2 regions of the Plantactinospora sp. WMMB782 genome follow, and region 2 is predicted to be linked to the other one. Evidence: riboswitches for the same ligand, from Rfam matches in the RefSeq annotation. Region 2 holds a riboswitch; the other holds the start of a gene.
What was found. Region 2 has a riboswitch for cobalamin ahead of ACN28A_RS34045 (ABC transporter substrate-binding protein). Riboswitches for the same ligand answer to the same signal wherever they lie in the genome.

Region 1 (5,443 bases), 1.2 Mb from region 2:
GGTCCGGCCGCTCGGCGAGGGCCGGCGCGGTGAACCGGAGCAGCCACTCCGGGCCGCGCCCGGTCAGCCGGACCACCGCCAGCGGCGCCACCTCCAGTCGCCAGAACACCGCGACAGGCAGCCGCAGGGCGCGGACCAGCGCCGCCCTGACCACCACCGGATGCGTGACGGCGACGATCCGCCCGCCCCGGTCGCGCTGCCCGGTGAGCCAGCGGCCGACCCGGTCGAGCAGCGACTCGACCGACTCGCCGCCGTGTGGAGCCGCGTGCGGCGTACCGAGCCAGTCCCGCACGGCGTCCGGCTCCCGGGCCACCACCTCGGCCAGCGGCAACCCGGTCCACCGGCCGTAGTCGCAGTCCGCCAGTCCGGGCTCGGCGGTCGGGCGCAGGCCCAGCGCGTACGCGGTCTGCCGGCCGGCCTCGGCCGGAGTGCTGAGGCAGGCGTCGATCCGGTCGCCGAACGGCCCGCGCCGCCCCGGCCCGGTGCCGGCCAGCGCGCGGGCCGCCGCCAGGCCGCCCCGATCCAGGCCCTCGCCGCCGCCGCCGAAGACCGCGCGGCGCAGCGCGGCGGTGTGGGCGTGGGCGACCAGGTGCAGGTCGGTCGGGCTCACCGCCCGGCCGGGGCCCGCACATCCTCCGGCAGGCCCGCGGAGCGCACCGGTCCATCGGGTGCCGGCCGGCGATCCCGGTCCCGCCGCCATCCGAGTGAGATGGCGAAGAGCAGGCCGATCCCGGTCCAGAGCACCAGCTGGGTGCCGAGGGAGGCGAGCCGGAACTCCCAGAGCAGGGTCGCCGGGAAACCGTCCGGCACCTCCGCGAAGGACGGCAGCACGGTGTAGCCGACCGCCGTGACCAGCAGGAAGCCGCCGACCGCCGCGGCGGCCCGGATCGGGTACGAGGCGCGTCCGGGGACCGAGCGGTGGGCGAGGGCGCCGGCCCAGACCGCCACCAGGCCGAGCAGCACCAGCAGCAGGTAGCTGCCGGTCCGCTGGTCGATGGTGTCCGGGTTGCCGACCGCCGGCGGGTTCGGCGGGTACTTGACGAACGGCACGACGACCACGCCGAGCAGCGCCGCACCGGCCAGCAGCAGGGCCGCCCGGCCGTCGTCGGCGGTGCGGAGTCGACGGCGCAGCAGGACGTACCCGGTGGCGAGCAGGCCGCCCATCGCGACACCGAACAGCCCGGTCGCCAGAAAGAGACCGGCGCGCTGGCCGTCCCGGCCGACCAGTTCCTCGGCGTGGTGGTCGGCCTCGACCCCGGGTGCGGAATGGGTCGCCTGTTCCTCGATCGCGATCGCGGCATCGATCCGCGGCTCGCCGACGAGGTAGGCGAAGGTGCCGGCGATCAGACCGGCGACCAGGCCTGCGAGCAGGCCACGCAGCAGTACGGACAGGAACGTCGGCACGGCGGGCAGCCGGTCAGTGGCAGGGTACGCCGAGCAGGTGCCGACCGTCGTGCGTCAGCTCGTGCAGGAACATGCCGCTGCGCGAGACCGCGCCCTGGTCGAACGCGACCAGGTAGGCCAGCAGGGCGAGTACGGCGACGACGGCGAGGGCGGTCCACAGTAGCCGGGCGGAGCCGGCCGGCTGGACGAGCGGGCGGGCGGGGGCAGGACTGGACATGCGCGAAGTACCTCCTCGGGGATGACGCGTCCCCGTCGACAGGCTGCGACGACCGAGCGTCCTGGCTCGCGGCACCCCGACCGGGGTCGGGACCGCTCACAGTGGCGCGACCGCACCGGATTCCCACCGGCTTCCCTCATGTCGCCGCAGATGGCGAGTCGACGGTAGCCGGACGACGTCAGGCCGGTCAACCGGCCCACGACCACGACCGGGCCCGGCACCGGACCGGTGTCGGCGGTCACGGCCCGGCGGGCGCGGGGTTGTCCCGGCCGGAGGGTGCCGATACCGTCGCGCCGTGACGAACCGGGTGCTGCTGCTCGGCGGCACCGCCGAGGCGCGGGAACTGGCCGCCGCGCTGGTCGGTCGGCCCGACACCATGGTGGTCTCCTCGCTGGCCGGGCGGGTCGCCGACCCCCGGCTGCCGCTCGGCGAGGTCCGGATCGGCGGGTTCGGCGGGCCGGAGGGGCTCGCCCGCTGGCTGGTCGAGCACGCCGTCGACGCACTCGTCGACGGCACCCACCCGTACGCCGCCCGGATCCGCTCCTCGGCGGTGCTGGCTGCCGGGTCGACCGGGGTCCCGTACCTGCGGTTGGAGCGTCCCGGTTGGACGGCGGGCCCCGGGGACCGGTGGCACCGGGTACCGGATCTCGCCGCCGCCGCCGACCTGGTGCCCCGGCTCGGTCGCCGGGCCTTCGTCACCACCGGGCGGCAGGGGCTGGCCGCCTTCCTGCACCTGACCGGCGTCGAGCTGCTGGTCCGGGTGGTGGACGAGCCGACCGTCCCGTTGCCGGGCAACGTCACGCTGCTGCGCGACCGCGGTCCCTACCAGCTGGCGGCGGAACGGGAACTGCTGCTCGCGCACCGGATCGACGTGCTGGTCAGCAAGGACAGCGGCGGGACGTACACGATGGCGAAGCTGGCCGCCGCCCGCGAGCTGGGGCTGCCGGTGGTGCTGGTGGACCGGCCGGCGCCGATCGCCCTGCCGGCCGTGGCCGCCGAGGTGGCCGCCGCACTGGCCTGGCTGGAGACGGTACTGGCGCCGGCCCGCCCCGACGCGCCGCCGACCGCCCCGGCCGACGGTGGTGCGACCGTCGGCGTCCCGGCCGACGGCGGTCAGCCGGGATAGCTGCGGGGGGTCCAGACCACCGTCGAGCCGTCCGCCCGCCGGTCGGTGCGGGTGGTGGAGGAGCCGACTATCAGCAGGCATCGCATGTCCACGTCAGCCGGATCGAGTTCGGCGAGCGCGACGACGGTGATCCGCTCCCCCGGCCGGCCCACGTCCCGGGCTATCACCACCGGCGTCTCGGCTGCGCGGTGCCGGAGCAACACGTGCCGGGCCGCCTCGACCTGCCAACGCCGGCTGGCCGAGGCCGGGTTGTAGAGCGCCAGCACCAGATCGGCGGCAGCCGCCCCGGCCAGCCGCTGCTCGATCACCGCCCACGGCTTGAGCCGGTCCGAGAGCGAGAGCACCGCGAAGTCGTGACCGAGCGGGGCACCGATCCGGCTGGCCGCCGCCTGCGCGGCGGTCAGTCCGGGTAGCACCCGCACCGGGACGGCACCGAACCGCTCGTCCGAGGTGGCCACCTCGAGCACCGCGGTGGCCATCGCGAAGACTCCCGGATCGCCGGAGGAGACCACGGCCACCCGGGCACCGGCCAGGGCGAGTTCCAGGGCGTGCCTGGCCCGGTCGAGTTCGACCTGGTTGCCGGAGGTGTGCCGGTGCTGTCCGGGGCGGTGCGGCACCCGCTCGACGTACGGGCCGTAGCCGACCAGGTGCTCCGCCTCGCGCAACGCCTGACGGGTCTCCGGGGTCAGCCAGCCGCTGCCGGCGGGGCCGAGGCCGACCACGGTCACCGCGCCGACCGGCGGCCCGACACCAGCGGCCGGCACCCCGACACCGCTGTCCGGATCGGCGCCACCCTCCCCTTCCGCGCCACCCTTCCCTTCGGACCCGTCAGGGCGGGCGGCCGGACCAGTGCCGGTCTCCGTCCGGGACCCGCCGAGGCGGGCGGCCACGGCGTCACCGGTGGGACTGGTCAGCACGGCGAGCGAGAAGTACGGCACCCCGTCCGGGTCGACCTCGGTCAGCGGCAGTTCCCGGCCGGCCGGGGTGGTGGCCCGCTCGACGTACCAGGCGTCGGCCAGCCGTCCGGCGTCGGCGAACGCCTCCGTCACCTGCGGGAACGTCCGCCCGAGTTTGAGTACCGCGGCGGCGTCGGTGTCGGCCAGCCGGCGGGTCAGCTCGTCGGCCGGCAACGTTCCGGGAAGTACGGTGAGCACCTCGTCCCGCTCGACGAGGGGCCGGCCGAGTACGGCGGTGGCGGCACTGATCGAGGTGACTCCGGGTACCACCTCGGCGGGAAACCGGTGTGCCAGCCGCTCGTGCAGGTACATGTAGGAGCCGTAGAACATCGGGTCGCCCGCGCAGATCACCACCACGTCCCGGCCGGCCGACAGGTGCTCGGCGAGCCGCTCGGCGCTGGCGTCGTAGAACTCGGTGATCGCCGCCTCGTAGCCACCCGGATGGTCTGTCGTCTCGGTGGTCACCGGGTAGACGAGCGGTTCGGTCAGCTGGCCGTCCCGCAGGTAGGGTTCGGCGGTGGAGCGGGCGATGCTCCGGCCGTGCCGCGCCGAGTAGTACGCGACCACGTCGGCTGCGCCGATCAGCCGGGCGGCCTTCACCGTCACCAGTTCGGGGTCACCCGGACCGACACCGACACCGCGCAGCGTGCCCGGTCGCCGCCCGCCACCGCCGGCACCCGGCAGCTCGCCCTCGATGACACCCGGCCGGTCGCTGTCGTCGGCATCCGTGCCGCCGCCCGATGTCCCGGTGCTCATTCGACCTCGCTCGCGATCGCGTTGACCGCGGCGGCGGTGACCGCGCTGCCGCCCCGTCGACCGTGCACCACCAGGTACGGGATGCCGGCGCCATGCTCGGCGAGCGCCCGTTTCGACTCGGCGGCCCCGATGAACCCCACCGGTACGCCGACGATCGCCGCCGGCCGCCCGGCGCCCTCGTCGATCATCTCCAGCAGCCGGAACAGCGCGGTGGGGGCGTTGCCGATCGCGACCACGGCCCCGTCGAGCCGGTCGCGCCAGAGTTCGAGGGCGGCCGCGCTGCGGGTGGTGCCGAGCTGCCGGGCGAGGTCGGGGACCTCCGGGTGGCGCAGCGTGCAACGCACCTCGTTGTCCCGGGGCAGTCGGGCCCGGGTGACCCCGGCGGCGACCATCACCGCGTCACAGAGAATCGGTGCACCGGCCCGCAGCGCGTCCCGGCCGGCGCGGACCAGGTCCGGGGCGGCCTCGACGTCCCCGACCAGGTCGACGCTTCCGCTGGCGTGGATCATCCGGACCACCACCGGGACGATCTCCGGCGGCAGGGCGGAGAGGTCGGCCTCGGCCCGGATGGTCGCGAACGACCGCCGGTAGATCTCCGCACCGTCGCGGATGTACTCGTAGCTCACGTCTGCCTTCCTGCCCGTGCGGCCAGGGCGGCCGCCGGGGTGCCGGGCCGGCTGGTCCCGCCGGCCTCGATCCGGTATCCGCTGCCGGTGGCGACCGCCAGCACTGCCGGTCCGGCCGGACGCCCACAGTGGCGCTCGCAGCCCACCACGTGCACCGGAAGGAGCCTGCCCCGTACCGGGCCGGTCGCGGTCACTGCCTCGGTGACGTCCCGCCGGACGTCGGCGAGGGCGCTGGCGCAGCCGGGCCGGCCGGTGCAGGCGGTCACCCCGAGCCACGGCGAGGCCGGGTCGAGCAGCAGACCGGCCGTGACCAGCCGGCCGACGATATCGGGTCCGGCGGTGTCGAGCACCAGGCTGC
Region 2 (5,443 bases):
CTCCACCGTCGCGATGCGTCACCAGCCAGCCGGCCGGCCAACCCGCCAGGTATGCGTTCAGCAGGCGCCCCGCGACACCTTGGCGCCGATGCGTACCGGTCACCATCAACTCAGCGACCACGATCGACGGGGCGACCATCCGTGGCATTGCCTCCGGCGCAACCGCATCGGCGACCGCCGCCTCGAACTCTGTACTCCGCGCCAGCACTGGCGGCGCCGGCCAGCCGTAGACCGCGCCGATCAGGTCGGCGCCGTCGAACGCGAGACAACCGGTCGCGCCAGGACGGTCGAGCTGTCCCCGTAGGTGTGTGGGGTAGGCCGCCAGCTTTTCCTCCGGCTCCGACCAGGGCGGTACGGAGAAGGACTCGCGGTACAACGAATGCAACGCCGCGGTGTGCGCGAGCAGCACCGGTACGGAAGCTCGCCGAACCTCGATCACTCCGCGTCCCCCCGCCGGCAGCCGAACGACGGCTGTATACGACCACGTCGCCGTCTCGGATGGCCTGATCAACAGTGGAGCCGGTCATCTACCCCATCCGCGTCAGGGTCTCCACCAACCCGGAAGATAGCCGGTGCGCCATTCCGCACCGCTCCCAGGTCCGATGGTGCTGAGACTGATCCGCCACCCCGACCGCCGGCCTCTGACCGACTGGACCGAAACACTCCTCGCCACCATGCCCACCGAAGCGACGAAACCCTCGACTTCACCGCCTCGCCGACCTCGCCTTCGGGCGCTACTGCAGGCGCAGTCCGGGCAGTCCACTCCGATAGCGTCGGCACCGCAGCCGACAGCCGTCGGGTGCGGACAGAGGCCGCCCGCACCACGACGACGCGTGAGGAGGAGACGATTGACGCGACTGATGTCCCTGGTGCCGTCGCTGACCGAATCGGTGGCGGTCACCCTGCCGGAACGCTCGTCGGCGCGACCAACTACGCACCCACCCCGCCGACCCGGACGTACCCCGTCGGTAACAGCAAGTATCGCGACCTCGCCCGGCTGCTCGCCCTCCGCCCGGACGTCGTACTCATGAACGTCGAGGAGAACCGTCGCACCGACACGGACGCTCTCGAAGCGGCGGGTGTGCGGGTACGACGCACCGATCCACGTACCGTCGACCAGGCCATCGACGAACTCGCCGGCCTGCTAAAGGAGCTCGGCGCCTCCACGAAGCCCGGATGGCTGGGCGCCGCCCGCCCCACCTGGGCCGCCGCCACACCGTCTGCAGAGGTTCGCTCCACCTGTCGCCGCCGACCTCGGATCGTGGCCGACGGCGATACCGACACCTCCGACGTCCTACACCGCTCCGGCCTACGCAACCGCCACAACCACATCACCGACCGTTACCCCCAGCCGTCGCTTGACGACCTGCACGCTCTCGGCCCGGAGCTGGTCGTCCTACCCAACGAGCCCTATCCGTTCACCGCTGTCGACGGCCCCGACGCCCTTCCCCGTACACGGTGCGGCCTGGTCTCCGGCCGCGACCTCACCTGGTACGGCCCTTCGCTCGCTCAAGCTCCGCAGCTACCGGCCAGCCAACTCGCCCGGCACACCAATTCCGGATCGTCACGATGACGGACACGCCTCGACCGACGCACGGCACCGCCGGCTGCATCGTGACCGTCTGCCGTGGCTGCTGTTGCGGCAGCAGCCGGAAGCACCCCGAGGTCGACCATGACGGCCAGGTGCGGCGGCTGCGGACCGCGCTCGACGGCCGGCACCGGGTACGCACCAGCGACTGCCTCGACGTCTGCGAGCGCTCGAATGTCGTCGTGGTCAACCCCTCCCCCACCGGTCGTCGTGCCGGTGGCGTGCCGGTGTGGCTCGGCGAGGTCCTCGACGACACGACCCTCACCGCCGTAACGGAGTGGATCAGCGCCGGAGGCCCCGGCATCGTCGGCCAACCGGCCGCGCTGACCGGTCGCATCATGCGGCCCCGGCACTCGCGGTCGATCTGACTCGCGGCGTGCTCAGCAACGGATCGACCAGTCGGCTGCCCACCGGCCGCGGCTGTCGCTGAAGCACCCCCGGTGTCATCGACCTCGGTGTACGCCGCATTGTCCGTTGACCGCGACCCCGGCGTGGTCAGGACTCTGCCGTGATCCGTCTCATGCTGCTTCCCGGATGGCTTTCCGCTGGTCGGAACGTTAGGGTGGCGCTGCCGTGGTGCTCGGGAAGCCGGTCGAATGCCGGCGCGGCCCTCGCCACTGTGATCGGGAAGTCTCCGGCCCTCGTCGCATGAGGTCACTGGGCGCTCGCGTCTGGGAAGGCCGGCCGGAGACGGTCACCCGTCAGCCAGGAGACCGGCCACGGCACTGAACGACCCGTCCACGAGGTGCTGGAAGGTGGTCCTGATGCGCGAGCGCGCGACGCGACCCCGTACGTCCTGGCGCGCCGTCGCGCCACTGTCCATCGTCGTCATCTGCGCGGTGCTGGCCGCCGGCTGCGCCGCCGATCCCGACACGCCGGTGGCGGCGCCGTCCACCGGTCCGGTCACCGTCACCAACTGCGGTGTCCCGGTACGGGTCGCCGAGCCGCCGTCGCGGGTGGTGACCTTGAACCAGGCGGCGACCGAGATCATGCTCGCGCTCGGGCTGCAGGACCGGATGGTCGGCACCGCTTACCTCGACGACACGATCCTGCCCGAGTACGCGGCCGCGTACGCGAAGATCCCGGTGCTGGCGAAGGAGTACCCGGCGAAGGAGAAGCTGATCGAGGCGACTCCGGATTTCGTCTACGCCTCGTTCGCCAGCGCGTTCAGCGACGAGGGGGTCGGAGACCGGGGCGCCTTCACCGGCCTCGGCGTCGGCACGTACCTGTCGCCGGCCGGCTGCCCGACCGAGACCCGGCCGTCGCCGTTGACCATCGACCACGTCTTCGGGGAGATTCGCGACATCGCCGCGATCTTCGGCGTACCGGACCGGGCCACCGCCCTCATCGACGGCCAGAAGGCCAGAATCACCGCCGCCGTCTCCAGCGTCCGTGACGCGAAGGAGACCTCGGTGCTGTGGTGGGACGCCGGCACCGACGCGCCGAGCGTCGGCGCCTGCTGCGGCGGACCGGGGATGGTACTCGCGGCGATCGGCGTGACGAACACGTTCGCCGACATCACCGGAAGCTGGGGCGACACCAGCTGGGAGAAGGTCATCGAACGGGACCCGGACGTCATCGTCCTGGTCGACGCGGAGTGGGACCGCGCCGAGGCGAAGCGGACGTTCCTGACCGGCCACGCCGCGCTGCGGGATCTGCCGGCCGTGGCCGGGCAGCGGTTCGTCGTCATCCCGTTCTCCGAGACCGCCGCCGGGGTCCGGAACGTGCTCGGCGTCGAACGGCTGGCCAAGGGCCTGACCGCGCTTCCGGCCCGGGTGGGCAGCTGAGCACCGCGAGCCGGCCGCTCATCGCCGCGCCGCTCGACCCGCCGCCGTCGACGCCCGGGCGGATCCGTGCCCTCGGCGTCGCGGCGCTGGTCGTCAGCCTGGGCGGGGTACTGGTGTTGTCGGTCGCGGCGGCGGTCACCGTCGGCCCTGCGGACCTGTCGTTCGGCACGGTGTGGACGGTCATCGGCAGGCACCTCGGGCTCAGCGACGCCGAGGTGCCGCTGCTGCGGGACCACATCGTCTGGCAGCTCCGGCTGCCCCGGGTACTGCTCGCCGCCGCCGTCGGGGCGGGGCTGTCCCTCGTCGGCGCGGTGATGCAGACCCTGACCCGCAACGCCCTGGCCGACCCGTACCTGCTCGGGGTCTCCTCCGGGGCGTCGCTCGGCGCGGTCCTGGTCATCGTCGCCGGCATCGGGTCCGCGATCTGGTCCCTGACCAGCGGCGCGTTCGTCGGCGCGCTCGCCGCGTTCGCCGTCGTCATCGCGGCTGCCAGCCGTGGTGCCCGGCTCACCCCCACCCGGACGATCCTCGCCGGGGTCGCCGTCGGACAACTCTGCGCCGCCGTCACCTCGTTCGTGATCATCTGGGCGGCCGACCCGCACGCCACTCAACAGATCACGTTCTGGCTCTCCGGATCCCTCGGCCGGGCCGACTGGACCGCGCTCGGCTACGCCGCCACGGCCCTGGCCGGCGCGCTGGTCGTCGTCCTCTGGCAGGCGCGTGCGCTGAACGCGTTCGCGTTCGGCGACGACGCCGCCGCCAGCCTCGGTGTCGACGTCACCCGGACCCGCTGGCTGCTCCTGGTCACCGCCGCCCTGCTCACCGCCACCCTCGTCGCGGTCAGCGGCGCGATCGGGTTCGTCGGGCTGATCCTGCCGCACGCGGTCCGGCTCCTCACCGGCCCGGACCACCGCCGACTGCTGCCCGTACTCGTCCTGGCCGGAGCGATCTTCCTCATCTGGGTCGACACCGCCGCCCGCACGCTCTTCGAACCCCGGGAACTGCCCGTCGGTGTCCTCACCGCCATGATCGGGGTTCCCGCGTTCGTACTGCTGCTGCGCCGCCGTACCGGAGACCGCTGATGCTCGACGTCGTCGAGATCGCGTACTCGGTACGCGCCGCGCGCATCCTGCGGGACGTGTCGATGTCGGTACCGGCCGGCACCCTGGTCGGGCTCCTCGGACCGAACGGGTCCGGCAAGACCACCGTGCTGCGGGTCGTCGCCGGCCTCGCCGCACCCGGGCGGGGAAGCGTGTCACTCGACGGCGAGAGCCTCGCGACGATGCCGCGCCGAACGGTCGCGCGGCGGGTGGCGCTGCTCGCCCAGTACGCCGAAACTGACCTCGACCTCACCGTCCGCGACGTCGTACTCCTCGGCCGCACCCCACACCGGCGATCCCGCTGGTCGGACAACACCGCCGACCACACCGCGGTCGCCGAGGCACTGGCCCGGGTCGACCTCGTCGGCTTCAACGACAGACGCTGGCACACCCTGTCCGGCGGCGAACGCCAACGAGTACAACTCGCCCGCGCGCTCGCCCAGCAACCCGAACTGCTGCTACTCGACGAACCGACCAACCACCTCGACATCAGCCACCAGCTACAACTCATGCACCTCGTCCGGCGCTCCGGGATCACCGCCGTGGCCGCCCTACACGACCTCAACCTCGCCGCGATGTTCTGCGACACCCTCGTCGTGCTCCGCGCCGGCCAGGTCGCCGCCAACGGACCCGCCGCCGAAGTGTTGACCGCGACCCTGTTGCGGGACGTGTTCGACGTCGCCGCCGACATCACGGTCCATCCCGCCACCGGACGTCCCGCCATCACCTACCACCCGCCGACATCATGACCCGACACATCCTGCTGGTCGCCCGGTCGGTCACCCATACCGGCGGACACGACGCCGTCCACCGACTCGCCGCCGCCGTATCCGTAGCCCTCGACGAACCGGTCCGGGCCTGCTTCCTCGACGGAGCCGGACCCTCCCTACACGACGCGCTCGACACCGCCCGCGCCGACGGCGCCCACGAGGTCGTACTCGTTCCCACCCACCTGCCACCGGACCGCT

Region 1: linked by a shared signal. The riboswitch ahead of ACN28A_RS28560 (CbtB domain-containing protein) and the one ahead of ACN28A_RS34045 (ABC transporter substrate-binding protein) in region 2 are both predicted to bind cobalamin.

What each region holds. Positions count from the first base shown of each region.
Region 1 is NZ_JBMHMC010000007.1:5,939,972-5,945,414, reverse strand. Features, by position in the region: gene ACN28A_RS28570 (histidine phosphatase family protein) at 1-610, opposite strand, end outside; gene ACN28A_RS28565 (CbtA family protein) at 607-1,404, opposite strand; gene ACN28A_RS28560 (CbtB domain-containing protein) at 1,418-1,621, opposite strand; cobalamin riboswitch at 1,656-1,798, opposite strand; gene ACN28A_RS28555 (cobalt-precorrin-6A reductase) at 1,917-2,747, shown strand; gene ACN28A_RS28550 (precorrin-2 C(20)-methyltransferase) at 2,735-4,459, opposite strand; gene ACN28A_RS28545 (precorrin-8X methylmutase) at 4,456-5,085, opposite strand; gene ACN28A_RS28540 (precorrin-3B synthase) at 5,082-5,443, opposite strand, start outside.
Region 2 is NZ_JBMHMC010000007.1:7,174,170-7,179,612, forward strand. Features, by position in the region: gene ACN28A_RS34030 (hypothetical protein) at 1-439, opposite strand, end outside; partial or broken gene ACN28A_RS34035 (helical backbone metal receptor) at 861-1,573, shown strand; gene ACN28A_RS34040 (hypothetical protein) at 1,615-1,956, shown strand; cobalamin riboswitch at 2,146-2,324, shown strand; gene ACN28A_RS34045 (ABC transporter substrate-binding protein) at 2,353-3,375, shown strand; gene ACN28A_RS34050 (FecCD family ABC transporter permease) at 3,489-4,457, shown strand; gene ACN28A_RS34055 (ABC transporter ATP-binding protein) at 4,457-5,224, shown strand; gene ACN28A_RS34060 ((2Fe-2S) ferredoxin domain-containing protein) at 5,221-5,443, shown strand, end outside.